Regions from separate parts of the Bradyrhizobium sp. MI1.4 genome, predicted to be linked through region 2. Evidence: predicted binding sites of a transcription regulator. Region 2 holds the regulator's gene; each other region holds the start of a gene.
What was found. Region 2 encodes PhoB, which activates phosphate uptake and scavenging genes when phosphate is short. Its sites were predicted from a motif close to TGTCATNNANCTGTCAT; they were not measured.

Region 1: the regulator PhoB is predicted to act here: its motif matches at 2,619-2,635, upstream of ugpB (sn-glycerol-3-phosphate ABC transporter substrate-binding protein UgpB).
Region 3: the regulator PhoB is predicted to act here: its motif matches at 5,510-5,526, upstream of AC0L23_RS07415 (DUF47 domain-containing protein).

The regions. Positions count from the first base shown of each region.
Region 1 covers NZ_JBVVPP010000026.1:247-10,580, reverse strand. Annotated here, with positions in the region: gene AC0L23_RS24680 (GIY-YIG nuclease family protein) at 1-17, shown strand, start outside; gene AC0L23_RS24675 (MarR family winged helix-turn-helix transcriptional regulator) at 34-495, opposite strand; gene AC0L23_RS24670 (organic hydroperoxide resistance protein) at 651-1,076, shown strand; gene AC0L23_RS24665 (CaiB/BaiF CoA transferase family protein) at 1,252-2,469, shown strand; gene ugpB (sn-glycerol-3-phosphate ABC transporter substrate-binding protein UgpB) at 2,690-4,006, shown strand; gene ugpA (sn-glycerol-3-phosphate ABC transporter permease UgpA) at 4,054-4,935, shown strand; gene ugpE (sn-glycerol-3-phosphate ABC transporter permease UgpE) at 4,935-5,783, shown strand; gene AC0L23_RS24645 (sn-glycerol-3-phosphate import ATP-binding protein UgpC) at 5,789-6,868, shown strand; gene AC0L23_RS24640 (Hsp20 family protein) at 7,163-7,588, shown strand; gene AC0L23_RS24635 (BQ00720 family protein) at 7,640-7,912, shown strand; gene AC0L23_RS24630 (glycoside hydrolase family 5 protein) at 8,078-9,100, opposite strand; gene AC0L23_RS24625 (O-antigen ligase family protein) at 9,097-10,230, opposite strand.
Region 2 covers NZ_JBVVPP010000051.1:6,072-16,405, forward strand. Annotated here, with positions in the region: gene AC0L23_RS32720 (putative bifunctional lysylphosphatidylglycerol flippase/synthetase) at 39-1,094, shown strand; gene AC0L23_RS32725 (ATP-binding protein) at 1,128-2,426, shown strand; gene pstS (phosphate ABC transporter substrate-binding protein PstS) at 2,570-3,583, shown strand; gene pstC (phosphate ABC transporter permease subunit PstC) at 3,682-4,671, shown strand; gene pstA (phosphate ABC transporter permease PstA) at 4,676-5,521, shown strand; gene pstB (phosphate ABC transporter ATP-binding protein PstB) at 5,518-6,339, shown strand; gene phoU (phosphate signaling complex protein PhoU) at 6,350-7,066, shown strand; gene phoB (phosphate regulon transcriptional regulator PhoB) at 7,089-7,796, shown strand; gene AC0L23_RS32760 (GcrA family cell cycle regulator) at 8,034-8,546, opposite strand; gene AC0L23_RS32765 (aspartate aminotransferase family protein) at 9,002-10,204, shown strand; gene argF (ornithine carbamoyltransferase) at 10,204-10,334, shown strand, end outside.
Region 3 covers NZ_JBVVPP010000004.1:284,954-295,287, forward strand. Annotated here, with positions in the region: gene AC0L23_RS07385 (PAS domain-containing protein) at 1-418, opposite strand, end outside; gene AC0L23_RS07390 (ABC transporter ATP-binding protein) at 755-1,510, shown strand; gene AC0L23_RS07395 (ABC transporter ATP-binding protein) at 1,503-2,249, shown strand; gene AC0L23_RS07400 (ABC transporter substrate-binding protein) at 2,283-3,506, shown strand; gene AC0L23_RS07405 (branched-chain amino acid ABC transporter permease) at 3,579-4,442, shown strand; gene AC0L23_RS07410 (branched-chain amino acid ABC transporter permease) at 4,444-5,412, shown strand; gene AC0L23_RS07415 (DUF47 domain-containing protein) at 5,571-6,215, shown strand; gene AC0L23_RS07420 (inorganic phosphate transporter) at 6,231-7,238, shown strand; gene sugE (quaternary ammonium compound efflux SMR transporter SugE) at 7,231-7,545, opposite strand; gene AC0L23_RS07430 (peptide chain release factor 3) at 7,709-9,328, shown strand; gene AC0L23_RS07435 (hypothetical protein) at 9,556-10,134, shown strand; gene AC0L23_RS07440 (NnrU family protein) at 10,206-10,334, shown strand, end outside.

The sequences.
Region 1 (10,334 bases), on a different contig from region 2:
AGAAGCGGCTGTCCTAAGAGCGCACCTCTAACCCTACTCCCCGATCACCGCATTCAACCGATCGCGCAACGCCACAATCTCGTCCTTCATCGCGACAAGCTCCGAGACCGAGCAGTCCGATGCCGCCAGAATCGATTGCGGCACGGCCCGCGCCTTGTCCTTCAAGGCCTGGCCCTGCGGCGTCAACGCGATCAGCACCTGACGCTCGTCCTCGCTCGAGCGCGTGCGCTTGACGAGGTGGGCCGCCTCGAGCCGCTTGAGCAGCGGTGTCAGCGTGCCCGAATCCAGGTGCAGCTTTTCGCCGATGCTCTTGACCGGCACGTCGTCGCGCTCCCACAGCACCAGCATCACCAGATATTGCGGATAGGTCAGGCCGAGCCGGTCCAGCAGCGGCTTGTAGACGCGGTTGAACGCATGCGCGGCGGAATAGACCGCGAAGCAGATCTGGTTGTCGAGGCGCAGCGGCGCGTCCGCTGCCGAATGTTTCCGGGGCATCGAGAATCTCACAGGACTTGCTCCATTCTGGGGCCGGCCGTCGCTACATTCAATTGCGAACAATTAAATGTGAGACGCTATAATTTCAATTGCGCGCAATCTAATTGCTTGCGATAAAGATGGCGCCCCCACCCCGAAAACACAGGGAGACAAAAATGTCAGTGAACGTCCTCTACAAGACCAGCGCAAAGGCCACCGGCGGCCGCGACGGCCATGCCGCGACCCTCGACGGCGCGCTCGACGTCAAGCTCACCACGCCGAAGGAGCTCGGCGGCGGAGGCGGCGCCGGCAACAATCCCGAGCAGCTGTTTGCTGCGGGCTATGCCGCCTGCTTCATCGGCGCGATGAAGTTCGTGTCCTCGCAGGGCGGCCCCAAGGTTCCGGCCGACGCCTCCGTGACTTCGACCGTCGGCATCGGCCCGCGCGCGGCCGGCGGCTTCGGTCTCGACATCGACCTTGCCGTCTCGCTGCCAGGCCTCGCCCGCGCGGAAGCCGAGGCGCTGGTCGAGAAGGCGCACCAGGTGTGCCCGTATTCCAACGCGACGCGCGGCAATGTCGACGTCCGCCTGACGGTGGTCTGACCGGTTTCGGTGAAGCGGCTGGCCCGGGATACCCCCGGGCCGGCCGCTTCCCTTTATTTGCCATCTCGCGGGATTGCGGCGAGCGGCCTGCATGACGCCCTACGCGCGAAGCCATTGCCGGCTCGGACGAACCTCGTTAGGCCTGTGATCACATCGACACAGGGGACGCGAAGGCATGACTGAAGCCGCCAGTTCTGGAGCTGCCATGGGTGCAATGAGCGGCCTGCGCGTCATCGATCTGACGCGCGTGCTCGGCGGCCCCTATTGCACCCAGATCCTCGCCGACCATGGCGCCGACGTGATCAAGGTCGAGCCGCCCGCAGGCGACGAGGTACGCGACTGGGGCCCTCCCTTCCACGAGGAAGACGCGGCCTATTTCATCGGCATCAACCGCAACAAGCGCTCGATCGGCCTCGACCTCGCCTCCGAGGGCGGCCGGACCGTGCTGCTCAAGATGCTGGAGAGCGCCGACGTCCTGATCGAGAACTTCAAGCCGGGCACGCTGGAGAAATGGGGCATCGGCAACGAGGTGTTACGCGAGAAATTTCCGCGCCTCGTGCATTGCCGGATCTGCGGCTTCGGCGCCGACGGCCCGCGCGGCGGCAATCCCGGCTATGACGCCATCATCCAGGCCATGACCGGCATGATCGCGGCGACCGGCTCGCCCGAGAGCGGACCGATGCGGATCGGCGTGCCGCTGGTCGACATCGGCACCGGCCTCTATGCGGCGATCGGCATCTTGATGGCGCTGTCGGAGCGGCAGCGCTCGGGCCAGGGCCAGTTCCTGGAGACCACGCTGTACGAGACCGGTCTCGCCATCATGCATCCGCACACCGCGAATTATTTCATGCATGGCAAGCCGCCGTCGCTCACCGGCAACGAGCATCCCAACCTCGTGCCCTATGCGATCTTCCCGACCAAGACCGACGACATCTTCATCGGCGTCGGCAATGACGGCACCTTCCGCAAGCTCGCCAAGGAGATCGGCAAGCCCGAGCTCGGCACCGATCCGCGCTTTGCGCGCAACAAGGATCGCATCGGCAATCGCGAGGCGCTGCGGGCCGAGCTTGCCGCCGTGTTCAGCCAGCACGAGGCCGAGCCGCTGTGCAATCGCCTGCTCGCCGCGGGCCTGCCCGCCGGCCCCGTGCAGAAGATCGACCAGGCATTGACCAACCCGCACACGATCGCGCGCGGCGATATTATCGAGAAGGATTGGTACAAAGGCGTGGCGTCGCCGATCCGGCTCGACCGCAGCAAGCCGAGCCTGCGGCGCCTGCCGCCGAAATTCAGCGAGCACGCCGCCGAGGTCCTGGGCGAATTCGGCTACTCCAGGTCCGAGATCGACGCGATGGTCGAGCAGGGCACTGTCTGCGGCCCCGAGCGCAAGCGCTAGCGCCCTCGCCTTCCACATCCCACGGCAATGCCGCAGTGCGGTGCGGGCGCTCTGTGCACCGCGAACGGAGGACGCTGCGCGCGCGGCATTCGCCTATTTGACGGCTTCCCTTTTCCAGCGCTTGCCGCTTTCGTTTCGGCCGCTTACACAGTCATGTGAACGTCATATGGCGCTGCTAGCGCAAGCGATCATTTTTGACGGCCCAAGGGAGGTTTACTTGATGGCTCTTCGACATTTTGGAGCGGCTGCCGCTATTGCACTCACGGTTGGACTATCGGCCTCGCCGGCCTTGGCCGTGACCGAAATCCAGTGGTGGCACGCGATGACCGGCGCCAACAACGACGTCATCGTCAAGCTCGCCACCGACTTCAACGCGTCGCAGAGCGACTACAAGGTGATCCCGACCTACAAGGGCAACTATCCCGATACGATGAACGCCGGCATCGCGGCGTTCCGCGCCGGCAACGCCCCGCACATCATGCAGGTGTTCGAAGTCGGCACCGCGACCATGATGGCCGCGACCGGCGCCGTGAAGCCCGTCTACAAGCTGATGGCCGACGCCGGCGAGAAGTTCGACCCCAAGATCTACCTGCCCGCCATCACCGGTTATTATTCGACGTCGAAGGGCGAGATGCTGTCCTTCCCTTTCAACTCGTCCTCGACCGTGATGTGGGTGAACCTCGACGAGCTGAAGAAGGCGAACGTAGAGATCCCGAAGACCTGGCCCGAAACGTTCGAGGCCGCCAAGAAGCTGAAGGCTGCCGGTCATGACACCTGCGGCTTCTCGGGCTCCTGGATCACCTGGGTCAATCTCGAGCAGCTCTCGGCGTGGCACAACGTGCCGCTCGCCAGCAAGGCCAACGGCCTCGACGGCTTCGACACCGTGCTCGAGTTCAACGGACCGCTTCAGGTCAAGCATCTCGAAACCCTGGTCGAGCTGCAGAAGACCAAGACCTATGACTACGCCGGCCGCACCAACACCGGCGAAGGCCGCTTCACTTCGGGCGAGTGCCCGATCTACCTGACCTCGTCGGCCTTCTTCGGCAACGTCAAGGCGCAGGCCAAGTTCAACTTCACCGCCGTGCCGATGCCGTATTATCCCGACGTCAAAGGCGCACCGCAGAACTCGATCATCGGCGGCGCTTCGCTGTGGGTGATGGGCGGCAAGTCGGCCGAGGAATACAAGGGCGTCGCGAAATTCCTGACCTTCCTCTCCGACACCGATCGCCAGGTCTACATCCACAAGGCCTCCGGCTACCTGCCGATCACCAAGGCGGCCTACGCCAAGGCGAAGGAAGAAGGCTTCTACAAGGATCAGCCCTATCTCGAGACCCCGCTGCTCGAGCTGACCAACAAGGAGCCGACCGAGAATTCGCGCGGTCTGCGCCTCGGCAACATGGTGCAGCTGCGTGACGTCTGGTCGGAAGAGATTGAGCAGGCGCTGGCCGGCAAGAAGACCGCCAAGCAGGCGCTCGATGCCGCCGTCGAGCGCGGCAACACGATGCTGCGGCAGTTCGAAAAGACCGCCGTCAAGTGAGGCAATGAGCGGCAGGCCGCGACCCGGCCTGCCGCTCTGCTGGCATCATGCAAAAGCAAGCCATCTTCCAGTCAAGACTGTTACCGTACGCGCTGGTTGCGCCGCAGCTCGCGATCGTCCTGATTTTCTTCTATTGGCCGGCCCTGCAGGCGGTGATCCAGTCCTTCCTGCTCCAGGATGCGTTCGGTCTGTCGACCACCTTTGTCTGGTTCGAGAATTACGTCGAGCTGTTCAAGGACGCAGCCTATTTCGAGGCGATCGTCCGGACCTTCTTGTTCTCGTTCGCCATCGCCGTCTCGTCGCTGTCCTTTGCGCTGCTGCTCGCCGTGATGGCGGACAAGCCGCTGCGTGGCTCGATGCTCTACCGCACGCTCCTGATCTGGCCCTATGCGGTGGCACCGCCCGTGGTCGGCGTGCTCTGGATCTTCATGCTGCATCCCTCGCTCGGCGTGCTCTCGCGCTATCTGCGCAATATGGGCGTCGACTGGAATCCGCTGCTCGACGGCGACCAGGCCGCGGCGCTGATCATCCTCGCCGCCGCGTGGAAGCAGATCTCCTATAATTTCCTGTTCTTCCTCGCCGGCCTGCAAGCGATCCCAAAGAGCGTGTTCGAGGCCGCCGCGATCGACGGCGCCCGTCCGATGCGGCGGTTCTGGACCGTGACCTTCCCGTTGCTGTCGCCGACCATCTTCTTCCTGCTGGTGGTCAACATCGTCTACGCCTTCTTCGACACGTTCGGCATCATCGACACGATGACCCGCGGCGGTCCCGGAACGTCGACGGTCACGCTGGTCTACAAGGTCTATTCCGACGGCTTGCTCGGCGGCAATCTCGGCAGCTCGGCGGCGCAGTCGGTGATCCTGATGGTCATGGTCATCGTGCTCACCGGAATCCAGTTCCGCTTCGTCGAACGCAAGGTGACCTACTGATGGTCGAGGAAGAGGGCTTCCGGCGCTACATCGCCCACATCATCCTCTGGATCGGGATCGCGGTCGTCGCCTTCCCGGTCTACATCGCGTTCGTCGCCTCGACCCAGGACAACGCGCTGATCGCCAACGGGCAGATGTCGCTGCTGCCGGGCGGTCATTTCTTCGAGGTCTACTACCAGACCATTTTCGTCGGCACGAGCGGATCGACCCGCGAGCCCGTCGGCAACATGATGCTGAACTCGCTGGTGATGGCACTGCTGATCGCGGTCGGCAAGATCGCGATCTCGATCATCTCCGCCTATGCGATCGTCTATTTCCGCTTTCCCTTCCGGATGCCGATCTTCTGGATCATCTTCATCACGCTGATGCTGCCGGTCGAGGTGCGCATCTATCCGACCTACAAGATCGTCGCAGATCTGCACATGCTCGACAGCTATGCGGGCCTGTCACTGCCGCTGATCGCCTCGGCCACCGCGACGCTGCTGTTCCGCCAGTTCTTCATGACCGTCCCGGACGAGCTGCTGGAAGCCTCGCGCATCGACGGCGCCGGTCCCTTGCGCTTCTTCTGGGATACGCTGCTGCCGCTGTCGCGCACCAACATGGCGGCGCTGTTCGTGATCCTCTTCATCCTCGGCTGGAATCAATATCTCTGGCCGCTGCTGATCACCACCCGCGACGACATGCAGACCATCCAGGTCGGCATCCGCAAGATGATCACCACCACCGACGCGCTGACCGAATGGCCGATCGTGATGGCGACCGCCGTGCTCGCGATGCTGCCCCCGGTGTTCGTCGTCGTCGTGATGCAGAAATTGTTCGTGCGCGGACTCGTGGAGACGGAAAAGTAAATCCCATGGCTAACGTCACCCTGCGCAACGTCCGCAAAACCTATCCCGGCGGCTTCGAGGCCATCAAGGGCGTCAACGTCGATGTCGGCGACGGCCAGTTCTGCGTGCTGGTCGGGCCCTCCGGCTGCGGCAAGTCGACATTGCTGCGCATGGTCGCAGGCCTCGAAACCGTCACCGGCGGCGAGATCGACATCGGCGGCCGCATCGTCAACCAGATCGAGCCCGCCGACCGCGACATCGCGATGGTGTTCCAGAACTACGCGCTCTATCCGCATATGAGCGTCTTCAACAACATGGCTTACGGCCTGCGCAACCGCGGCATGAAGGAGGCCGAGGTCAAGACCCGCGTCGACGAAGCCGCCCGCGTGCTCGAGCTCACCTCGATGCTGGAGCGCAAGCCGCGCCAGCTCTCCGGCGGCCAGCGCCAGCGCGTCGCCATGGGCCGCGCCATCGTGCGCCAGCCGAAGGTGTTTCTGTTCGACGAGCCGCTGTCCAACCTCGACGCAAAGCTCCGCATCGCGATGCGGGTCGAGATCCGCAAATTGCAGCGCCGGCTCAACACCACCTCGGTCTACGTCACCCACGACCAGCTGGAGGCGATGACGCTCGCCGACATTCTCGTGGTGATGAATGGCGGTCAGGTCGAGCAGGTGGGCAATCCGCTCGCGATCTACGAGAAGCCGGCGACGACCTTCGTCGCCTCCTTCATCGGCGCGCCACCGATGAATCTGATGTCGATTCGCGCCGACGAGATCAAGTCGCAGCTCGGCAGCACCGACGCCGGCATCCTCGGCATTCGCCCGGAGGATTTCGTCATCACCGACCAGACCCCGGCCGGCGGCGTCGCCCTTCCGCTCACCGTGGAAGCGATCGAGCGCGTCGGCGCTGAAACCTTCGTTTACGGCACGCGGGCTCAGGACGAGCAGCGCATCGCCGCCAACCCCGGCGAACTGCCGCCCGGCGAGGTCATCGTCCGCATTCCCGGCTCAGAGGCGCCTCCGATCGGCGAGAAGATCCGCGTCGCAGCAATGCGCCAAAAGCTGCATCTGTTCAGCGGCGATGGGCGGACGCGGATCGAGGCCTGATCGGGTTCCGCTGGGCCGTCGATTAAAAAACGCGAAAACAACCCCATGCACAGTAGAAGGGGGTTTGTTTTTGTTGAGAAAAATCACACCGCAATTTCGTCGGGCCGGCTTGTGGCAGGCGTTTCGCGCCATGGCGACAAGTCAGCTTTTGTGCATGGCAGAGCGGGTGAGCTGCCAGTCCACAGCCCCGGCTACGTCCTTGAACCCACACGCGGATATGCCCATATTGCTGATCAAGGGGTGCCTGTACGGGCCCTGATGCACCAAAGTCGCTTCGAGAGGACTTTGTAAACTATGTCTCGTGTTCCCACGCTTTCCAGTCCCTTCCTTCTGGGCTTCGACGAGATCGAGCGCGTGCTCGATCGGGTCGTCAAAGGCGCCGACGGTTACCCTCCCTACAATATCGAGAGGTGCGACCGGTCGGAGGGCCAGCCCGAGCGTCTGCGGATCACGCTGGCGGTCGCCGGATTCACCCGCGACCAACTCGATGTAACCATTGAGGAAAACCAGCTCGTCATTCGCGGGCGGCAGCAGGACGACAAGACCCGGCAATACATCCATCGCGGCATCGCCGCGCGCCACTTCCAGCGCACTTTCGTGCTGGCGGAGGGGATGCTGGTGCTGGGTGCGGATCTGAAGAACGGATTGCTGGCGATCGATCTTGCCCGGCCGGAACCGGAGAGGATCGTTAAGACAATCGCTATCAATGAGCACGAATAATGGAACGAGTAGCGGACTCGACCGCTTAGTTTCGAGAGAGGAGTCGAGACCATGAGTGAAGGTCACGTTGCGTTCGAATACGAAGCCAAGAACGTCTCGCCGGAGACGCTGGCAACCCTCGGCGAAGGCCATATCGCCTATGTGAAGCAGATCCGCTCTGAGGATGTGCCGGGCCTGTTTCCCGAAGCGCCGAAGATCGCGCCGGGCCTCAAGCTCTTCGCGCTCCACGCCGCCGACGGCACGCCGATCATGCTGACCGACAGCCGCGAAGCCGCGATCGCCAACGCCTGGAGCAACGAGCTGCAAGCGGTGAGCGTGCACTGAGCACGCGCGCGTCGCACGAATAGGGTTTCAAGCGGGCATGCCTTCGCAGGAAGGCGTGCCCGTTTGCTTTGGGGGATCCAGAATCTTTCCGTGGCAAGATTTTGGATTGCTTCGCTCGCTCGCAATGAGGCAGTGTGCGGCGATGGCTCGCGTCCCGGATGCACCTCAACGCCCGGCCGGAAGCAGTGCCCGCAGGATGTCCGGCTTCCAGGCTTGACGCGCGCTGTCGAAGGCCGCGAAATCATGATCGAACTGCCAATAGGCCCAAGCCCAGCCAAGCCGCTCTGCGCTCCGCGCCACGAATGACAGATATCTGGTCCGTGCTTCGGCTGGAGCGGCCTCGTACACGCCGAACTCGCCGAGATAGATCGGGCGCTTTTCTCTTTGGGACCAGGACCGAATCTTCTCGAAATCGGCGCGGGCCTTCTGTTTATCCTCCGGGGTACCCCAGTCGAGCGGGCCGATTCGCGAAAATGTGGGCGACCACGGTGCGCCCTGATGGGTGAAACGGATCGGCGCGTAATAGTGAAACGTGACGATCAGATTCCGGTCATCCGACGGCAGGACCAGGTCCTCGACCGGCATCTCGTCGACGTTGAGAACCGAAGCGATGACCGTCCGCCGGGGATTGGTGGCGCGGATGATGCTGAGGCACTCGTTCAGAAGGCCGTTCCAGCCGGTGGACGACATCTGCCCGCCCGGCTCGTTGAGGACCTCGAAGACAAGTGCTGGATATTTCCCGGCATAGCGCGCGGCGATTTGGGTCCAGAACGATTTCAGCTTGTCTGTGCACTCGGAGATGTCGCGCTGACAAACATGGGTATCGTGCTCGTCCAGGATGGGGATGAGATTTCGGGCGAGCACTTCCTCGATGACGCCATCGAGCCGCCTCAAGACGACTTCATCCATTACCTTCTCCGGATTCATGAATTTAAAGCCGAAGAAATTGATCCGAACGTGCGAGAACCCGGCGCGTCTGATCGCAGTGAGGTTGTCCAGACGAAATGGCGCGTTTCGGCCTCCCTCCCAGACGCCGTCGTAGCCGAGGATGTTGATGCCGCGCCCCAATTTTGGAGCAGGAGGCGTGTTGGCCTGTCCGGCTGCCTCGGTCCGGAAGCAGATCGGAAGCACGGATAGTGCCAAGACAAGACGAAAGGCTATCGTCCAGCGGACGCGGATGGCATTCATCCTGTTTGCCCCGTCATTGCTGCAGGCCCCTGCTGGGGCACCGGCCTGCACACTGCGAAGAAGAATGCGACGAGCAGCACCGACGTGAACATTGTCGAGCGAAGAAACATCGTCTCCGTGAAGTTCGATTGAAAGCTCAGGACGACGAAGCCGATGATCAGCGCGCAGTGATACCGATCGATCGACCGGGTGGCGATCAAATAGAGGACCTTTTCCGAGAACAGATAAACGCTCGTGACGAACAGCAAATATCCCAGAAATCCAGTTTCAATCGCGACCGCGATGTAACCGCTATGATAATTGTCGAGCACCCAGCCATGATTCTGGTTGAAATAGTCGTAGATCGCGGGGCGCGTCCAGAATCCGTTGATGCCGAAGCCCAGCAGCGGCGCATCGTTGAAATGGCCGATGGCGTACTGCCAAATGAAGGTCCGCTCGGTCAAATCGACGGTCGCCTCGCCGAGATGGATGGAATCGTACCCCGTCACGTAAAAATACAGCATCAGCAGAGCGGCCAGGATGCACATGATGAATGGCAACACCGCATAGATTTTCATGCAGCGGATCGACCACATGGAAGTCACGAGCAGCCCGCCCGCCGCGAATGCGACAGCGCCGGCACCACGCGACTCCGAGGCGATGACGCAGGTCGATGCCAGAACAAGCGACACGAGGAATGCAATCCATCCCTGCCCCGTGATCTTCTGATAACAGGCAAAGAACATCAGATATGCGCTGATAAAGCCGAGCGTCTGCTTCGATTCGTAGATTCCTTGCCACTGGCCGTTGTGCATCCAGCTCTGGTCGACGCCGATCTCGGGCACGAAGACGGCGCACAACGCCGAGGCGGCGACCAGAACGAACAGCCCGAGCGCCGTGGATCCGACGATCTCGTCGATGTCGATACGCGTGATGAGGCAATACGCACCGAAAGTCGTCACCACAAGTGCAACGCTCTTCATGATCGCTGCGATGGAAAGCGTGGTCCAGAGAACGGAAATGGCCGCGAGGGCATAAAATGTGACCAACGCGATGAGATCTGGATTGGGCTGGATCCGGACCCGCGGCCGTACGAAGACACTGGCATAGATCGAGACGATCCACATCAGCAGCGCGACCGCCTGCTGCACATAGCTCCACTCTGAAGGTAGTAATGCCGGGTGAAGAACACCCATTGATGCGATCACGTTGAGGGTGATCGAGCTGCGGATCACGTTTCTGGCCAGCCGTTCCA
Region 2 (10,334 bases):
CGGCCACCCTGGCCGCTGAAGCGTTGTTCGAGGTTTAGATGCTGGAAGCCATACGCAGGGCGATGTCGTTTCTGCGCCAGAAGCAAATCCTGCATAAGCTTGGAGTTGTGATCAGCGTCGCGGTCATCGGCATCGCTTGCTATGTGCTCTACCACATGCTGCGCGGCATCGATGTCAACGAAGTCCTCGAAGCGATCAAGAGCACCGAGCCGAGCCAGATCGCGATGGCGGCGCTGTTCGTCGCTGCGGGCTATTTCACGCTGACCTTCTACGACCTGTTCGCCGTGCGCGCGATCGGCCATCCCCACGTGCCCTATCGGATTAACGCGCTCGCTGCCTTCACCAGCTATTCGATCGGCCACAATGTCGGCGCCAGCGTCTTCACCGGCGGCGCGGTGCGCTACCGCATCTATTCCGCCTACGGCCTGAACGCGATCGACGTCGCAAAGATCTGCTTCCTCGCCGGCCTGACCTTCTGGCTCGGCAATGCCGCGGTGCTGGGCCTCGGCATCTCCTATCATCCGGAAGCCGCGGCCTCGATCGACATGCTTCCGCCCTGGCTGAACCGGATGCTGGCGATGATGATCATCGTCGGACTGGTCGCTTACGTGGTCTGGGTCTGGACCCAGCCGCGCATGGTCGGCCGCGGGCCCTGGACCGTGATGCTGCCGGGCGGCCCGCTGACGCTGCTCCAGATCGCGATCGGCATCATCGATCTCGGCTTCTGCGCGCTCGCGATGTACGTGCTGGTCCCTGACGAGCCCAATCTCGGTTTCGTGGTGGTCGCGGTGATCTTCGTCTCGGCCACGCTGCTCGGCTTTGCCAGCCATTCGCCCGGAGGCCTTGGCGTGTTCGACGCGGCGATGCTGGTCGGGCTCTGGCAGATGGACCGCGAGGAGCTGCTGGGCGGGATGCTGCTGTTCCGCGTCCTCTATTATCTGTCCCCTTTCGTCATTTCTGTAATCTTGCTGACGTTTCGCGAAGTTATCATCGGCGCGCGATCGAAGCGCCTGCAGCAGGCGGCGCTCAAGCTCGACCCCGGCCCCGCGCCTGAAGCCGCTTACGTGAGAAAGCGCAGCGACAGCGGCGCCTGACCGGCGCAAGGCCTTTTGGAGAAGCCCGCCCCGATGGCGATCGACGCCCCAACTTCTCCCTCCTCCCCGCCCTGGTCCGACCGGCTGCGGCACTCGACCGTCATCCTGATCGCCGCGGCGCTCGCGCTATCCGTGGTGGTCTCGCTGGGGGAATTATCGGCGCTGCATGCGATTGCGGTGTTCCTCTGCATCGCGGCCGCAGCGCTGATCCCGTGGCGCCTGCACGATACCGCCGCCTCGCGCGAAGAGACCCGCCGCGTCAACCCGGTCGAGAGCGCGGCGGTCGCCGCAGTGGTCGCCGGCATGCCCGATCCCGCGGTCCTGCTCGACCGCGCCGGCCGCGTCATCCATCTCAACGCCGCAGCCGCCCAGCTCGCGCCGGCACTGCGCCGGAATGAGCTCGCCCAGTTCGCGCTGCGCTCGCCCGAGATCATCACGGCGCTGCGCGAGTCGATCGCGACCACCGAGCCGCGGCGCGCGACCTATCTCGACCATGTCCCGGTCGACCGCTGGATGGAGCTGACCATCACGCCGGTGCCGGTGCCGACCACCTTTGGCGGCGCCGACAAATGCATGCTGATGACCTTTCACGACCAGACGCCGCTGCGCCGGGTCGAGGAAATGCGGGCCGATTTCGTCGCCAATGCCAGCCACGAGCTGCGCACGCCGCTGGCCGCGCTGTCCGGCTTCATCGACACGCTCCAGGGCCAAGCCAAGGAGGATCCCAAGGCGCGCGAGCGCTTCCTCGGCATCATGCACAACCAGGCCACCCGGATGGCGCGCCTGATCGACGATCTCTTGTCGCTGTCGCGGGTGGAGCTGTCGGCCCATGTGCGGCCCGACACCCTGGTCGACCTGCTGCCGATCATCTTGCAGGTCGCCGATGGGCTCGAACCGCTGGCGCGGGAACGCCAGGTCGAGGTCGAGACCCAGCTGCCCGAGACCCCGGTGCTGATCGCGGGGGACCGCGAGGAGTTGCTCCGCCTGTTCGAGAATTTGATCGAGAACGCGCTCAAATACGGCGCCTCCGGTGGACGCATTATCGTGTCGCTGATATCAGGCGCGGCCCCTGATGGAACTCAGGAAATCCGGGTGCTGGTCCGGGATTTCGGCCCCGGCATCGCGCCGGAGCACCTGCCGCGGCTGACCGAGCGCTTCTACCGGGTCGATGTCGGCGACAGCCGCTCGCAGGGCGGCACCGGCCTGGGATTGTCGCTGGTGAAACATATTCTTAACCGTCATCGCGGCCGGCTTTTGATCGAAAGCGTGCCCAAACAGGGCGCCACTTTCACCGCCTGTTTTCCCCAGGGCAAGCCTGCGGCTCTGAGCTAAATTCCAGCGATTTCAGCTGCTTAACACTGTCATCCGACTGTCACCAAACCTTCGTAAAAGCTCAGCTGTCCGCTCCTAAAGGGGCGGCACGGGGAGCGCGATCGGGCGCGGATGGCGCTTCGCTCCCCTGTATGGAGACCAGCATGAATTTCCTCAAAACACTCGTCGCTGCTGGCATGGTCGCCGCATCGACGACGGCGGCCTTTGCTGCCGACATCACCGGAGCCGGCGCGACGTTCCCGTTCCCGATCTATTCCAAATGGGCCGACGCCTACAAGAAGGAGACCGGCAACGGTCTGAACTACCAGTCGATCGGCTCCGGCGGCGGTATTAAGCAGATCCAGGCCAAGACCGTGACCTTCGGCGCCAGCGATGCGCCGCTCAAGGCCGAGCAGCTCGAGAAGGACGGCCTCGTCCAGTGGCCGATGGTGATGGGTGCCATCGTGCCCGTCGTCAACATCGAGGGCGTGAAGCCCGGTGAACTGGTGTTCGACGGCGAGACGCTGGCCAGCATCTATCTCGGCAAGATCACCAAATGGGACGACGCCGCGATCAAGAAGCTCAACCCGAACGTGAAGCTGCCCTCGGAGGCCATCACCGTGGTCCGCCGTTCGGACGGTTCGGGCACCACCTTCAACTTCACCAACTACCTCGCCAAGGCCAGCGCGGATTGGAAGAGCAAGGTCGGTGAGGGTACCGCGGTCGAGTGGCCGGTCGGCGTCGGCGCCAAGGGCAATGAAGGCGTGTCCGGCAACATCAGCCAGACCAAGAACTCGATTGGCTATGTCGAGTACGCCTATGCCAAGCAGAACAAGCTGACCTACACCGGTCTCATCAACAAGGCCGGCAAGCCTGTGCAGCCCACCGTCGAAGCCTTCCAGGCGGCCGCCTCCAACGCCGACTGGGCCAAGGCTCCCGGCTACTACGTCATCCTGACCGACCAGCCCGGCGAGAAATCCTGGCCGATCACGGCGGCGACCTTCATCCTCATGCACAAGGACGCCACCGACAAGGCGGCCTCGCAGGAAGCCATCAAGTTCTTCCGCTGGGCCTTCAAGAGCGGCGGCAAGGCGGCTGAAGAGCTCGACTACATCCCGATGCCGGATCCGGTCGTTCAGCTGATCGAGAAGACCTGGGCTGCCGACATCAAGAGCTAGGTTCGCGACGCTCGTGCTCCGGATGCGCTGCGCTGCATCCGGGGCACGGACCAACAAAAAACGTATACTATTTGGTACAGGGGATCGGCGTGGCAGAGATGGCCGTTCAGAGCGATGTAATCGACGACGCCGGACCGTATGACCGCGCCAAGGCCTTGAGCGCGTTCAAGGTCGGCGACGTTACCTTCTACTGGATTACGCGGCTCTCCGCGATCTCGGTGCTTCTGATCCTCGGCGGCATCATCATTTCGCTGATCGTCGGCGCTTTCCCGGCGATGAAAGAATACGGCGTCTCCTTCCTCTGGACGCAGCGCTGGGCGCCCTCCGCAGATCCGCCGGTGCTCGGCGCGCTCGGGCCGATGTACGGCACGCTCGTCACCTCCTTCATCGCGATGCTGATCGCCATTCCCGTGGGTCTCGGCATTGCGATCTTCCTCACCGAGCTCTGCCCGCAATGGCTGCGCCGCCCGATCGGCATGGCAATCGAGCTGCTCGCCGGTATTCCCTCGATCATCTACGGCATGTGGGGCTTCTTCGTGTTGGGTCCGTTCCTGGCCAACACGTTCCAGCCCTTCATGATCAAGATCTTCGACGGCGTTCCCGTGCTGGGCGCGATCTTCGCAGGTCCCCCGTCCTATCTCAGCCTGTTCAATGCCGCGCTGATCCTTGCCATCATGGTGCTGCCCTTCATCACCTCGATCTCGGTCGACGTGTTCAAGACGGTGCCTCCGGTCCTGAAGGAAGCCGCCTACGGCGTCGGCTGCACCACATGGGAAGTCGTCCGCAGCGTGGTGATCCCCTACACCCGGGTCGGCGTCATCGGCGGCATCATGCTGGCGCTGGGCCGCGCGCTCGGCGAGACCATGGCGGTGACCTTCATCATCGGCAACTCGTTCCGGATCTCGTCATCGATCTTTGCGCCGGGCACCACGATCTCGGCGGCGATCGCATCCGAGTTCGCCGAGAGCGACGGCCTGCACCAATCCGGCCTGATCCTGCTCGGCCTCCTGCTGTTCGTTCTGACCTTCTTCGTGCTCGCAGCGGCGCGGCTGATGCTGATGCGGCTGGAAAAGAAGGCGGGGAATTAGCGCCATGAATCCGATCTATTCACGCCGACGCCGCAAGGACATCGTCGTCCGCGGGCTCTGCATCGCCGCAACCGCCTTCGGCGTCACCTGGCTCGCGCTGATCCTGATCACGCTGCTCTACAACGGGCTGGCGGGACTCAATGTCCAGCTGTTCACCGAGAACACGCCGCCACCGGGATCGAACGAGGGCGGTCTGCTCAACGCCATCGTCGGCTCGCTGATCATGACCGTGATCGGCGTCGGCATCGGCGCGCCGCTCGGTATGTTCGCCGGCACCTATCTCGCCGAATACGGCCGCAATGACCGGCTGACCTCGGTGATCCGCTTCATCAACGACATCCTGCTCTCGGCGCCCTCGATCATCATCGGCCTGTTCATCTACGGCGCCGTGGTGGTGCCGATGCGCGGCTTCTCGGCGATCGCAGGCTCGCTCGCCCTCGCGGTCATCGTGATCCCGGTGGTGCTGCGCACGACCGAGGACATGCTGCTGCTGGTGCCGAACGCGTTGCGCGAGGCGGCCTCGGCGCTCGGCCTGCCGCGTTCGCTGGTGATCAAGCGGATCGCTTATCGGGCTGCCCGATCGGGTCTCATCACCGGCGTGCTGCTCGCGACCGCTCGCGTCGCCGGTGAAACCGCGCCGCTGCTGTTCACCGCGCTATCGAACCAGTTCTTCAGCCTCGGCCTGAACAAGACGATGGCGAACCTGCCTGTGACCATCAACAACTTCGTGCAGAGCCCCTATGCCTATTGGAAGCAGTTGGCCTGGAGCGGGGCGCTGCTCATCACCCTGACCGTTCTTGCCCTTAATATTTTCGCGCGCATCCTTGGCGCCGAGAGGACCGCAAAATGAGTGATCTTTCCGTGTCGATGAGCGCGTCCGGTGGACTGCCGCATGCGGCGGTGCTGCCCGAGGCGCCTCCCAAGGTGACCGTGCGTAACCTGAACTTCTATTACGGCGAGCACCATGCGCTGAAGAACATCAACCTGACGCTCGGCGCCAACCGCGTTACGGCGTTCATCGGTCCGTCGGGCTGCGGCAAGTCGACCCTGCTGCGCATCTTCAACCGGATGTACGACCTCTATCCCGGCCAGCGCGCCACCGGTCAGCTCATGCTCGATCAGACCAACATTCTCGACCCCAGGCTGGACCTCAATTTGCTGCGCGCCCGCGTCGGCATGGTGTTCCAGAAGCCGACGCCGTTCCCGATGACGATCTACGAGAACATCGCGTTCGGCATCCGTCTCTATGAGAAGATCTCGAAGTCCGAGATGGACGGCCGCGTCGAGAAGGCGCTGCGCGGCGGCGCGCTGTGGAACGAGGTCAAGGACAAGCTCAACGCCTCCGGCCTGTCGCTCTCCGGCGGCCAGCAGCAGCGCCTCTGCATCGCCCGCACCGTCGCGGTGAGGCCCGAGGTGATTCTGTTCGACGAACCCTGTTCGGCGCTCGACCCGATCTCGACCGCCAAGGTCGAGGAGCTGATCCAGGAGCTGTCCGAGGATTACACGATTGCGATCGTCACCCACAACATGCAGCAGGCGGCGCGCGTCTCCGACAAGACCGCCTTCATGTATCTCGGCGAGCTGATAGAGTTCGACGACACCAGCAAGATCTTCACGTCGCCGTCCGATCGGCGCACGCAGGATTACATCACCGGCCGGTTCGGCTAGGAGACGCGACATGGGTTCTGAACATACCGCAAAGGCCTTCGACACCGACCTCCAGGAACTCACTCGCCTGGTCGCCGAGATGGGCGGCATCGCCGAGCGCATGATCGTCGAGTCCGTCGACGCGCTGATCCGCCGCGACGTCCCGCTCGGCCAGCGCGTCGTCGCCATCGACACCGAGCTCGACGCGCTGCAGAAGCGCATCGAGGAGCGTGCGGTGCTCACCATCGCCCGCCGCCAGCCGATGGCGGTCGATCTGCGCGAGATCGTCGGCGCCATGCGCGTCGCGACCGATCTCGAGCGCATCGGCGACCTCGCCAAGAACATGGGCAAGCGGGTTGCGGCGCTGGAGACGGACTTCCATCCGCTCAAGCTGTTCCGCGGCCTCGAGCACATGACCGACCTCGTGCAGCAGCAGGTCAAGTCGGTGCTGGACGCCTATGCCGCGCATGATTTGCCGGCGGCGATGGCGGTGTGGAAGGGCGACGAGGAAGTCGACGCCATCTGCACCTCGCTGTTCCGCGAACTCCTCACCTACATGATGGAGGATCCGCGCAATATCTCGTTCTGCATCCATTTGATGTTCTGCGCCAAGAACATCGAGCGGATCGGCGACCACGCCACCAATATCGCCGAGACCGTGTTCTACATGATCGAGGGCCAGGCGATCACCGACAAGCGGCCGAAGGGCGACATGACGACCTTTGCCAACACGGTACCGAACACCTGAAGATTTAAGGAGCGACGACCCGATGGGCGCACGCATTATGGTGGTTGAGGACGAGGAAGCCCTGACCGAGCTTCTCCGCTACAACCTCGAAGGCGACGGCTATGACGTCGAGACGGTGATGCGCGGCGACGACGCCGACACCCGCCTCAAGGAGCACATCCCCGATCTGATCGTGCTCGACTGGATGCTGCCGGGCCTGTCAGGCATCGAATTGTGTCGGCGGCTTCGCACCCGTCCCGAGACCAAGCAGCTCCCGATCATCATGCTCACCGCGCGCGGCGAGGAGAGCGAGCGGGTGCGGGGTCTTGCGACCGGCGCCGACGATTACATCGTCAAGCCGTTCTCGGTGCCGGAGCTGCTGGCGCGCGTGAAAGGCCTGCTGCGGCGCGCGAGCCCGGAGCGCCTCGCCACCGTCCTTGCTTTTGGCGACATCGAGCTCGACCGTGACAAGCGCCGCGTGGCGCGCTCGGGCCGGCCGATCGATCTCGGTCCGACCGAATATCGCCTGCTGGAGTTCTTCCTGGAGCACCCGGGACGGGTGTTCTCGCGCGAACAGCTGCTCGACAGCGTCTGGGGCCGCGACATCTATATCGACGAGCGCACCGTCGACGTGCATATCGGCCGCCTGCGCAAGCTGCTCAATCTCGGCCGCGAGCAGGACCCGATCCGCACCGTCCGCGGCGCCGGCTACGCGCTGGATGATCGGTTTGCCAAGGCAGAGCAGGTGTAGGGTTGCAGGCTTGTTTGTTGGCGAGCTGTCCCTGCATTCTCAGCCGTCGTCCCGGACAAGCGAGCGAAGCGAGCGCTGATCCGGGCCCATAACCACCGAACGTGGTTTGGCGAAGACTCGGAGTGACCCCTTCCGCACGATTATTGCGTGCTCGGAGTATGGGTCCCGGCCCCCTGTGCGCAATTGCGCACTAGGCCGGGACGACACTGAAATTGTTGAACTGTCTTCGCGTGACGACTAACGGGGACCCGGCTTTACCGGTGCGCGGCGCCGATCCGACGCCGGCTGGTACGCAACGCGCGAGTGCTGAGCGCAATAGGGCAGTCCGGACAGCGCCCTTCCACCGCAGAAGAAGAAGTCCGGGCTCGAGGGATCGCCGACCGGCCAGTGGCAGGTCGCCTCGTTCAATTCCAGCAGCGACAGCCGCTGGCTCATCGGCACCACGTTGTCATAGGTGACCGGATCCGGCTCAGCCTCCACCTCGAAGGCCTGCGCCAGCGCGGTGTTGCCGCGCGAGATCGGGCGGCTCACCCGCATCATGTGCTGCGCGGGGCGCGCCTTGCGCGGCCGCGGCGCTGCCGATGATGGGCTCTTGGCGCGGCCCGAAAGGCCGAGCCTGTGCACTTTGCCGATCACGGCATTGCGGGTCACATTGCCGAGCTCCGCCGCGATCTGGCTGGCCGAAAGTCCGGCCTCCCAGAGCTTTTTCAGCTGCTCGACGCGATCATCGGACCAGGTCAAAACCGTCATTGCACCCTTTCCCTCGCTGCGCGCCAGCCATCCTGGGGCCTCGCAGCGAATGCCTAAGCCTTCAAAAACCCGTGCCGCCAGAATCCCTTAAGGCTCGCCGGGCGCGTCTTGAACGCCCGAACGTTTACGCCGGTACATAAGGACTTAAAGATCAGAACCACTGCACGAGATGTCGTATCTGACAATCCAAACGCTACAATATGGCGTGACTCCCGCGCAAGAGTCCGCCGACTCGCTTCCACATGTTCCGTGGCCAAATCCCGCAAAATCGGCACCGCAAGACTACGGATTCAGCGTTTCGCGAGGCTTTCCGGGCGGCATTGACACCCGTTTCACCAGGCCTAAGATAGTCGCACGTGCCGCCCTCAAGAGGCGGCACGTTTCGTTTTCCGGGCCGGTCGATGGTGCGTTGCGCAATGCACGCTCACTCCGTCCGCAACATTCAAGTGACCATCATGACTAACAGCGCAGCGCCGCATTTGCTCCCCGTTTTCGCCAGGTCCGACCTTGGTTTCGAGCGTGGCGAAGGCTGCTGGCTGATCGCGACCAATGGCGAGCGCTATCTCGATTTCACCTCCGGGGTGGCGGTGAATGCGCTCGGCCATGCCCATCCGGCGCTGGTCGCGGCGTTGCAGGAGCAGGCCACCAAGCTCTGGCACATGTCGAACCTGTTCCAGAGCCCGGACGGCGAAAAGCTCGCCGCGCGCCTGTGCAATGAAAGCTTCGCGGACTTCGTGTTCTTCTGCAATTCCGGCGCCGAAGCGCTGGAATGCGTGATCAAGGTCGTGCGCCGTTATCACGCCGCAAAGGGTCATCCCGACCGCTATCGCATGATCACCTTCGAAGGCGCCTTCCATGGCCGCACGCTGGCGACGCTGGCCGCAACGGGATCGGCAAAATATCTCGAAGGTTTCGGCCCTCCGATGGAGGGCTTCGACCAGGTTGCGCATGGCGATCTCGATGCCGTGAAAAAGGCAATCGGTCCGCAGACCGCCGGCATCCTGATCGAGCCGATCCAGGGCGAGGGCGGTGTGCGTTCGGCAACGCCCGCCTTCCTGAGGGCGTTGCGCCAGCTCTGCGACGAGAAGGGTCTGTTGCTCGCCTTCGACGAGGTGCAGACCGGCATGGGCCGCACCGGCGATCTGTTCGCGTACCGCCGCCTTGGCGTCGAACCCGACGTGATGTCGCTGGCCAAGGCGCTCGGCGGCGGCTTCCCGATCGGCGCCTGCCTTGCGACCGCGGAAGCGGCGTCCGGCATGACGCCGGGCTCGCACGGCTCGACCTTCGGGGGCAATCCGCTCGCGATCGCGGCTGCGAACGCCGTGCTCGACGTCATGCTCAAGCCCGGCTTCTTCGACCACGTGCAGAGGATGTCGCTGCTGCTCAAGCAGAAGCTCGCCTCCGTGATCGACCGTCACGGCGATGTCGTCAGCGAAGTGCGCGGCGAGGGCCTCCTGATCGGCATCAAGGCCGTGGTGCCCTCCGGCGATCTCGTTGCAGCCTTGCGCGACCAAAAGCTGCTCACCGTCGGTGCCGGCGACAATGTCGTGCGTTTCCTGCCGCCTTTGATCGTTACCGAAGCCGAGATCGAGGACAGCGTCGGGCGGCTCGAGCGCGCCTGCACCGCGTTGTCCGGCAACAAGCGGGCGGCAAGCTGATGAGCAAGTCGCCCGATAAAACACCGAAGCACTTCCTCGATATCAACGAGCTGCCGCTGTCGGAGCTCAAGCGCATGCTCGCTGCGTCCTCCGCGATGAAGGCGAAGCAGAAGGCGCATCAGCCGGTCAG
Region 3 (10,334 bases), on a different contig from region 2:
CGACGATACGGCCGTAGATGTCATCGACGTCGGCAACGCTGTAGACAGGCAGCCCACGCGCCACGCATTCATGATAGACCGGCATCACCAGGGGCGCGAGACGCGGCCCGATATAGTCGTCGAGCAGAACGCCCTTGCCGGTGTGTCCATAGGCGCGCGAGATGCGCGTGCCTTCGCTCTGGATGGTCAGACGCGGTGTCGGCATCGACGCATCCACCGTATAATAGATCAGATCGGAGAGCTCTTCCTCGAGCCGCGCAGGCTGGTACTCCCAGATCGCCGGGGCCGTCTGCTCGCGCGCATAGAGCCGCAGCCACGTGTTCAGGAGATCACGCTGCCTGATCGACTTGACCACGGAAGGAGCCGCGCTTGCAAAATCCAAGACAATATTCCCGGCGAATAGAAATTCCGGACGCATGAAACCCGCGCATGATCCTCGCTGCGGGAAAATTTTCTATGAAGGCTGGCGCATGGAACGAAAGACCGTTAACGACGGCTTGATGACCGGCGCTTTGCGAACCGGGAAGCCGGGCAGGCGCGACAACAAAACATGTCCGACTAAGGGAGCATAAGTCTCCCGGCCGGAGGCCTGACCTGCTCAGCTTTCCGCCTTGCCTAACCCCCGTCACCTCCGGCATATTCCGCGCCCGGAGGCGGCGTTCCGGATGGGCTCCAGGGAGTGGCTCCAAGGGCCTCCGGAAAGCCGAAGCAACAAGGATAGCCACGCGCGTTGTGCGGGCAGGGGGAAAACTGTTTGGCCGATGAGTTCATTCTCGAAACGGAAGGCTTGACCAAGGAGTTCGCGGGCTTCTTCGCCGTCCGCGGCGTTGCGCTCAAGGTTCGCCGTGGGAGCATTCACGCGTTGATCGGCCCGAACGGCGCCGGCAAGACGACGTGCTTCAATCTTTTGACCAAGTTCCTCAAACCGTCTGCCGGAAAAATCCTGTACAAGGGGCAGGACATCACCGCGATGGCGCCCGCCGACGTGGCTCGCCTGGGGCTGGTTCGCTCGTTCCAGATCTCGGCGGTATTTCCCCATCTCACCGCGCTGGAAAACGTGCGCGTCGCGCTTCAGCGCCAGCACGGCAGCTCCTTCGATTTCTGGCGCTCCAAGTCCGTCCTCAACCAATTCAACGATCGCGCGCGCGAGCTGTTGAACGATGTCGGCCTCAGCGAGTTTTCCAATACGCCCGCGGTCGAGATGCCCTACGGGCGCAAGCGCGCACTGGAGATCGCAACCACGCTCGCGCTCGACCCGGAGATGATGCTGCTGGACGAGCCGATGGCCGGCATGGGCCACGAGGACATCGACAAGATCGCGGCGTTGATCAAGCGCATCTCCGCGAAATACACCATCCTGATGGTCGAGCATAATCTGAGCGTCGTTGCCAATCTCTCCGACATCATCACCGTGTTGACGCGCGGCCAGGTGCTGGCGCAAGGCCATTACAGCGAGCTCACCAAGGACGAACGCGTCAAGGAAGCCTATCTGGGAGCCGGTCATGGCTGAGACTGCAACGGCGGAAGCTCCCGCAAAGGCCGCGAGCGGCGGCAACCTCCTCCAGGTCCGCAACCTCGAAGCTTGGTACGGCGAGTCCCACATCCTGCACGGGATCAACTTCGACGTGAACGCGGGCGAGGTCGTCACCCTGCTCGGGCGCAACGGCGCCGGCAAGACCACCACGCTGAAGTCGATCATGGGCATCATCGGCAAGCGCACCGGCTCGGTGAAGTTCAATAACCAGGACATCATCCGCACGACCTCGGACAAGATCGCGCGGATGGGAATCGCGTTCTGCCCGGAAGAGCGGGGAATTTTCGCCAGCCTCGATGTCCGCGAGAACCTGCTGCTGCCACCGGTGGTGCGTCCCGGCGGATTGCCGCTCGAGCAGATCTTCGATCTGTTTCCGAACCTGAAGGAACGGCTCAACAGCCAGGGAACCAAACTCTCCGGCGGCGAGCAGCAGATGCTCGCGATCGCGCGCATCCTGCGCACCGGCGCGAACTTCCTGATGCTGGACGAGCCGACGGAGGGTCTCGCGCCCGTCATCATCCAGCAGATCGGCCACACCATTGCGCGGCTCAAGAAGGAGGGTTTTACGATCCTCCTGGTCGAGCAGAACTTCCGGTTCGCATCCACTGTCGCTGACCGCTATTACGTGGTCGAGCACGGCAAGATCATTGACGGATTTTCCAATGCGGAGCTCGCCGCCAACATGGACAAGCTCCACACCTATCTCGGTGTCTAGAACTGCCAACAAGAAGATTCATAGGGAAGTAGCATGATGACAAAGTCGATTGCGTCGTTTCTGCTCGGCACGGCTCTGGCCGTGACCACCGCGGGCGTAGCCTTCGCGCAGGACAAGACCGTCAAGATCGGCGCGCTGTCCGATCAGTCCGGGCTCTATGCCGATCTCGGCGGGCCGGGCTCGACGCTCGCCGCGCAGATGGCCATTGAAGATTCCGGTCTGGCTGCGAAGGGCTGGAAGATCGACATCATCTCGGGTGATCACCAGAACAAGCCCGACATCGGCACCGCGATCGCGCGGCAATGGTTCGACGTCGACAAGGTCGACCTCATCGTCGACGTGCCGAATTCCGGCGTGGCGCTCGCGGTCAACAACGTCATCAAGGAAAAGAACGGCGTCTATATCAACTCGGGCGCGGCGACCTCGGATTTGACCAACGCGCAGTGCTCGCCCAACACGGTGCACTGGACCTACGACACATACATGCTGGCCCACACCACCGGCCAGGCGCTGGTGAAGGCCGGCGGCGACACGTGGTTCTTCCTGACCGCGGACTACGCCTTTGGCGCGGCGCTGGAGCGCGACACCACCGCTGTCGTTACCGCAAATGGCGGCAAGGTGGTCGGCGGCGTCAAGCACCCGCTGAACACGCCGGACTTCTCGTCCTTCCTGCTCCAGGCGCAGGCTTCCAAGGCCAAGATCATCGGCCTTGCCAATGCCGGCGGCGATACCACCAACACGATCAAGCAGGCGGCCGAGTTCGGCATCGTCAAGGGCGGCCAGAAGCTCGCGGCGCTGCTGCTGTTCCTCACCGACGTCAAGGCGATCGGGCTCGAGACCGCACAGGGCCTCAACTTCACCGAGACCTTCTACTGGGACATGAACGACCAGACCCGGGCGTTCTCGAAGCGCTTCGCCGAGAAGATGAAGAACAACGCGCCGCCGACCATGGTGCAGGCCGGCGTCTATGCGGGCGTGCGTCACTATTTCAAGGCACTGGAAGCGCTCGGCGGCAACCCGCATGACGGCGTCAAGGTCGTCGAGAAGATGAAGTCGATGCCGACGGAAGACGATCTGTTCGGCAAGGGCGAGATCCAGCCCAACGGCCGCACCATCCACAATGCCTATCTGTTCGAGGTGAAGAAGCCCTCCGAGTCCAAGGGACCGTGGGACTTCTACAAGCTGGTCGGCACGGTGCCGGGCGACCAGGCCTTCACGCCGCTGTCCGAGAGCAAGTGCGCGCTCTTGAAGAAGTAAGCTAACCGCCCGCAGGCCATCAGGCCTGCGGGCGACTTTCAGGGAACGCCGAAGGGACCAGGTGCGGGATCGATGCAGGCTCTTTACGCTCAGCTACTGGTAGGACTGATCAACGGCTCGTTCTACGCGCTGCTCAGTCTCGGGCTTGCCGTGATCTTCGGCATGCTCAACATCATCAATTTCGCCCATGGCGCGCTCTACATGATGGGCGCGTTCGTCGCCTACTTCCTGCTGAACCTCGGCGGCATCAACTACTGGTGGGCGTTGCTGCTTGCGCCTGTTATCGTCGGCATCTTCGGCATGATCCTGGAACGGACCATGCTGCAATGGCTGACCGGGCTGGATCATCTCTACGGCCTGCTGCTGACCTTCGGCATTGCGCTAATCGTGCAGGGCGTGTTTCAGAACTACTTCGGCTCCTCCGGCCTGCCTTACGCCATTCCGGACCAGCTCAAGGGCGGCATGAATCTCGGCTTCATGTTCCTGCCGGTCTATCGCGGCTGGGTCGTCATCTTCTCGCTGGTGGTCTGCATCGCGACCTGGTTCCTGATCGAGAAGACGCGGCTCGGCGCCTATTTGCGCGCCGCCACCGAAAACCCGACGCTCGTGCGCGCCTTCGGCGTCAACGTGCCGCGCATGATCACGCTGACCTACGGCCTCGGTGTCGGCCTTGCAGCACTCGCCGGCGTGCTGTCGGCGCCGATCAACCAGGTGCGGCCGTTGATGGGCGCCGACCTCATCATCGTGGTGTTCGCGGTGGTCGTGATCGGCGGCATGGGATCGATCATGGGCTCCATCATCACCGGCTTCGCGCTCGGTGTGATCGAAGGCCTGACCAAATATTTCTACCCCGAGGCCTCCAACACCGTCGTGTTCGTGCTGATGGTGCTGGTGCTCTTGGTGAAGCCAACGGGATTGACGGGAAGGGCGGCCTGATATGACAGCCTTGACGGACGACACGCTGCCGGTAACCCCGCGCGCGATCCGCGACGAGATGATCGTGTTCGTGGTGATGGCGCTGCTGCTGGCTTCGGTGCCATTCACGGGGGTCTACCCGTTCTTCGTGATGCAGGCGCTGTGCTTCGCGCTGCTCGCCTGCGCCTTCAACCTGCTGATCGGCTACGGCGGTTTACTGTCCTTCGGCCATGCGATGTTCCTGGGCACGGCCGGCTATTGCAGCGCGCATGCGCTGAAAGTATGGGCGCTGCCGCCGGAACTCGGCATCCTCGTCGGGGTCGCCGGTGCCTTCGTGCTCTCGCTCATCACGGGCTATATCTCGATCCGCCGCCAGGGCATCTATTTCTCGATGATCACGCTGGCGCTGTCGCAGCTCTTGTACTTCATCTACCTCCAGGCGCCGTTCACCCATGGCGAAGACGGTATCCAGGGCATTCCGCAGGGACGCATGTTCGGCGTCTTCGATCTGACCAAGCCCACCGTGCTCTACTACGTGGTGCTGGTCGGTTTCCTCGCCGGCTTCCTGCTGATCTTCCGCATCATCAACTCGCCGTTCGGCGAAGTCCTCAAGGCGATCCGCGAGAACGAGCCGCGCGCGATCTCGCTGGGTTACCGCACCGATCAGTACAAGTTCCTGGCTTTCGTCCTGTCGGGCACGCTGGCCGGCTTTGCCGGTGCGCTGAAAGTCTTCGTGGCGCAGAATGCCTCGCTCACCGACGTGCACTGGTCGATGTCGGGCGAAGTCGTGCTGATGACGCTGGTCGGCGGACTCGGAACCGTCTTCGGTCCCGTGGTCGGTGCCTTCGTGATCATCGCCATGCAGCAATATCTGGCGGGGTTCGGTCAATGGGTGACCGTGATCCAGGGCTCGATCTTCGTGATCTGCGTGCTCACCTTCCGCCGTGGCGTCATCGGCGAAATCGCGCATTACTTCCGGCGGTCGCTGTAAGTCGTTGATATAATAGAAGATGTGTTGACGCGCGAAAGCGGTGGATGATCCGGCTCCACGGGCGTGAGGTGGCACGCGCGTGGATCGAAAATGGTCTATGACAGTTTCATGACGGCCCGCTTGGGCCAGGCCATCATCCAACCGGTAGTCTCTCTCCCATGATGCGATTGTTTCGCGCTTTCCTGCCGAAGGAAGAACGGTTCTTCGACCTGTTCGACCGCCACGCCCAGACCGTGATCCAGGGCTCGATCGCGCTCCAGAGCATGCTCAACGGGGGCGAGGAGACGCCGGTCTATTGCCAGCGCGTCAACCAGTTCGAGAACGATGCCGACAACATCACCCGTGAGGTGCTGACCGCGGTGCGCCGCACCTTCATCACCCCGTTCGACCGCGGCGACATCAAGAACCTGATCACCTCGATGGACGACGCCATCGACCAGATGCAGCAGACCGCCAAGGCCGTGATGCTGTTCGAGGTCCGCAGCTTCGAGCCGCCGATGCGGGAGATCGGCGGGCTTCTGATCGAATGCGCCAATCTGGTCGGCCGCGCGCTGCCGCTGATGCAGAAGATCGGTCAGAACGTGGCCATGCTGACCGCGATCACGGAAGAGCTTGGCAAGCTGGAAGGCCGCGTCGACGATCTCCATGATATCGGGCTGAAGGAACTGTTCCTCAAGCATCGCGGCGGCAACGCGATGGATTTCATCGTCGGCGCAGAGATCTACGACCATCTCGAGAAAGTCGCCGACCGCTTCGACGACGTCGCGAACGAGATCAACAGCATCGTCATCGAGCAAGTTTAGGGCAGGGGCCACGCCGTGGATGTTGCGTTGGGTCTTCCCGTCCTTGTCGGATTGATCGCCGTCGCGCTGCTGTTCGACTTCCTGAACGGCCTGCACGACGCCGCCAATTCGATCGCGACCATCGTCTCGACCCGCGTGCTGCGGCCGCAATACGCGGTGTTCTGGGCCGCGTTCTTCAACTTCGTCGCCTTCATGGTGTTCGGGCTGCACGTTGCCCAGACTATCGGCACCGGCATCATCGATCCCGCGATCGTGGATGCTCAGGTGATCTTCGCCGCGCTGGTCGGCGCCATCGTCTGGAACCTGGTGACATGGGCGCTCGGCATCCCATCGTCCTCGTCTCATGCATTGATCGGCGGCTTGTTTGGTGCCGGCGTGGCCAAAGCCGGCCTTTCAGCGGCGGTCTGGAGCGGGTTGTCCAAGACGGTGATCGCCATCGTGCTGTCTCCGCTGGTCGGCTTCCTGCTCGCGATGGTGCTGGTCGCGATCGTCTCCTGGGCCTCGGTGCGCTCCACGCCCTTTGCCGTGGATCGCGCCTTCCGCATCCTGCAATTCGCCTCCGCCTCGCTCTATTCGCTCGGCCATGGTGGTAACGACGCTCAGAAGACCATGGGCATCATCGCCGTGCTGCTCTATTCGCAGGGCCAGCTCGGCGGCGAATTCTTCGTACCCTTCTGGGTGGTGCTCTCGTGCCAGGCCGCGATGGCGATGGGGACGCTGATGGGCGGCTGGCGCATCGTCCGCACCATGGGCCTGCGCATCACCAGGCTGACCCCGATGCAGGGCTTTTGCGCCGAGACCGGCGGTGCCGCGACCCTGTTCATGGCGACCTTTCTCGGTGTTCCGGTCTCGACCACCCACACCATCACCGGCGCCATCGTCGGCGTCGGCGCGGCCCGCCGCCTCTCGGCGGTGCGCTGGAACGTCGCCAGCTCGATCGTCTATGCCTGGGTGATCACGATGCCGGCCTCGGCCATCGTCGCCGCGCTGAGCTGGTGGGCGGTCAAGATCTTCGTCAGGTAACCAGCTTCAGTCCGACAATGCCGGCGACGATCAGCCCGATGCTGGCGAGGCGGAACGCGGTGGCCGGCTCGCCGAACAGGACGATGCCGAGCGTCGCGGTGCCGACCGCACCGATGCCGGTCCAGACCGCATAAGCGGTTCCAATCGGCAGCGATTTGAGAGCGAGCCCGAGCAGGATGATGCTGCCGGCCATGGCGCCGAGCGTGAGGATTGACGGAACGAGCCTGGTGAACCCCTCGGTATATTTGAGGCCGATGGCCCAGGAGATCTCCAGCAGACCGGCGACGAACAGGATGCTCCAGGCCATGACGACCCTCCATTCAAGGCAGGGTCGTCCCCGCGACTGGTGTGCTGATAGCAAGGGAAGGCCGTCCCTCCCAACCCAAGCCCGATATGGGGCTGGCCGGAAGCCTCCGCAATCACCAGATCAGGCTTGATCAGGCTCATTTTCCCTGCCAAACGCTGCCGCAATGTCCGACATCGCCACCACAGCCGAATCGACGGCCCGTTCCTCGCTTGCCGCTGAAGTGTCGCGGCGGCGTACCTTTGCGATCATCTCGCATCCGGACGCCGGCAAGACCACGCTGACCGAAAAGCTGCTGCTGTTCGGTGGCGCCATCAATCTGGCCGGCCAGGTCAAGGCCAAGGGCGAGCGGCGCAACACGCGTTCGGACTGGATGAAGATCGAGCGCGAGCGCGGCATCTCGGTCGTGACCTCGGTCATGACCTTCGAGTTCGAGGGCCTCGTGTTCAACCTGCTGGACACGCCGGGCCACGAGGACTTTTCGGAAGACACCTATCGCACGCTCACGGCGGTCGATTCCGCCGTCATGGTGATCGACGCCGCCAAGGGCATCGAGGCGCGCACCCGAAAGCTGTTCGAGGTGTGTCGTCTTCGGGATATCCCGATCATCACCTTCATCAACAAGATGGACCGCGAGAGCCGCGACGTCTTCGAGCTTCTCGACGAGATCGAGAAGACGCTGGCGCTCGATACCACGCCGATGACCTGGCCTGTCGGCCGCGGCCGCGAGTTCCTCGGCACCTATGACGTCGTCAATGGCGGCGTGCGCCTGCTCGAAGGCGGTGGCGCCAAAACTGGCGCGGCGCAGCAGATCGAGATCGCCGAGCTCGCCAAGCTCAATGCCAATCTCGACGTGTCGGCGGTCAAGGACGAGCTCGAACTCGTCACCGCGGCTTCAAAACCGTTCGAGCTCGAAGCGTTTCGCGAGGGTCATCTGACGCCGGTTTATTTCGGCAGCGCGCTGCGCAATTTCGGCGTCGGTGACCTGCTGCAAGGACTCGGCAAGTTCGCGCCCGAGCCACGCGCGCAGGAGAGCGACCAGCGCAAGGTCGAAGCCACCGACCCGCGCATGAGCGCCTTCGTGTTCAAGATCCAGGCCAACATGGATCCCAACCACCGCGACCGCATCGCTTTCGCCCGCCTCTGCTCCGGAAAGCTGAGCCGCGGCATGAAGGCGAAGCTCGTGCGCACCGGCAAGAGCATGCCGCTGTCCAGCCCGCAATTCTTCTTCGCGCAGGACCGTTCGGTTGCGGACGAGGCCTATGCCGGCGACGTCGTCGGCATTCCCAATCACGGCACGCTGCGCATCGGCGATACGCTGACCGACGGTGAGGATTTCAACTTCGTCGGCGTGCCGAGCTTTGCGCCCGAAATCGTCCGCCGCGTGCGTCTCACCGATGCGATGAAAGCGAAGAAGTTGAAGGAAGCGCTTCAGCAGATGTCGGAAGAGGGCGTGGTGCAGGTGTTCCGCCCGCGCGACGGCGCACCGGCGTTGGTCGGAGTCGTTGGCGCACTCCAGCTCGACGTGCTCAAGGCCCGGCTGGATGCGGAATATTCGCTCCCAGTCGAATTCGAGGTCAGCGAGTTCCAGCTCGCGCGCTGGGTCTCGTCGGACGACCGCAAGAAGCTCGATACCTTCATCGCTGCCAACACCTCCAGCATCGCCGACGATGTCGACGGCGATCCCGTCTATCTGGCGCGGAACGAGTTCTATCTCGGCTACACAAGGGAACGGGCGGAGGGCATCGAGTTCACCAACGTCAAGGACGTCAAGAAGAAGGGCTAGGGTGGGGCTCCGTCCGCTCCTCACCCTCCGCTGTCATGCCCCGGCTTGACCGGGGCATCCAGTACGCCGCGGCCTCTCGGCTCAACAACGATCGCCTCTGGAATACTGGGTCGTCCGATCAAGCCGGACGACGACACCGTGGGTAAACGCGAGCACGTGAACGCGAATGGCTTGAAGCCGCTTCAAGTCCTACCAATTTGAATGTGGTCGCCCGTTTGGTGCTCCCGATGTTGCGCGCAATCCTCGTGCTGTTCCTGACCGTCTTTGCCGTGATCGCCGCCGATGCGCGGCCGCGACAAATCAACCCAATTCCGTTTTCGCACGAGCCGTGCAGCGTCCTCGATGGCCGGCCCTGCACGCCGTCCTATTGCAGCCCGCTCGAGCCTGGCCCCTGCATTCCCGAGATCGACTATCCCTACGGCCAGAACCTCCAGCTCACGATCCAAAGCGTGCCGGCGGAGGCGGATCGCGCCAAATACCAAAAGCCGGATCACGATCTCGATACGATTGGCGATCTCTTCGCCGAGCTGCGCAGCTGCTGGTCGCCGCCATCGGACAATGCGCGCGCGGGCATGCAGATCGCCGTGCGCTTCAGCTTCAACAAATCGGGCGGCCTGATCGGCCCGCCGCGCCTGACCTTTGCGACCGCAGGCGTGCCCGCCGAGACGAGAACTACCTATCTTAATGCAATCAATTCATCGTTGAACGCCTGCCTGCCGCTGAAGTTCACCGGCGGTTTTGGCGGTGCCATCGCCGGGCGGCCGATCGCGATCCGGTATGTCGACAATCGCGAGATCGGCAAGTAGCGCATCAGTTGCGACCCGCGGCCAATCGATGATACGCCATGGGCTGGGGCGCTGGTTGAGGGGAGAATCTCGTGGGTCTGCTGGTTATGATCCTGGGGCTTGCGCTGTTTTTTGCGGCGCATGTGCTCACGACGAAACGCGAGGCGCGCGCGCAGGCCATCGCGAGAGTGGGCGAGGGGACCTACAAGATCCTCTATTCG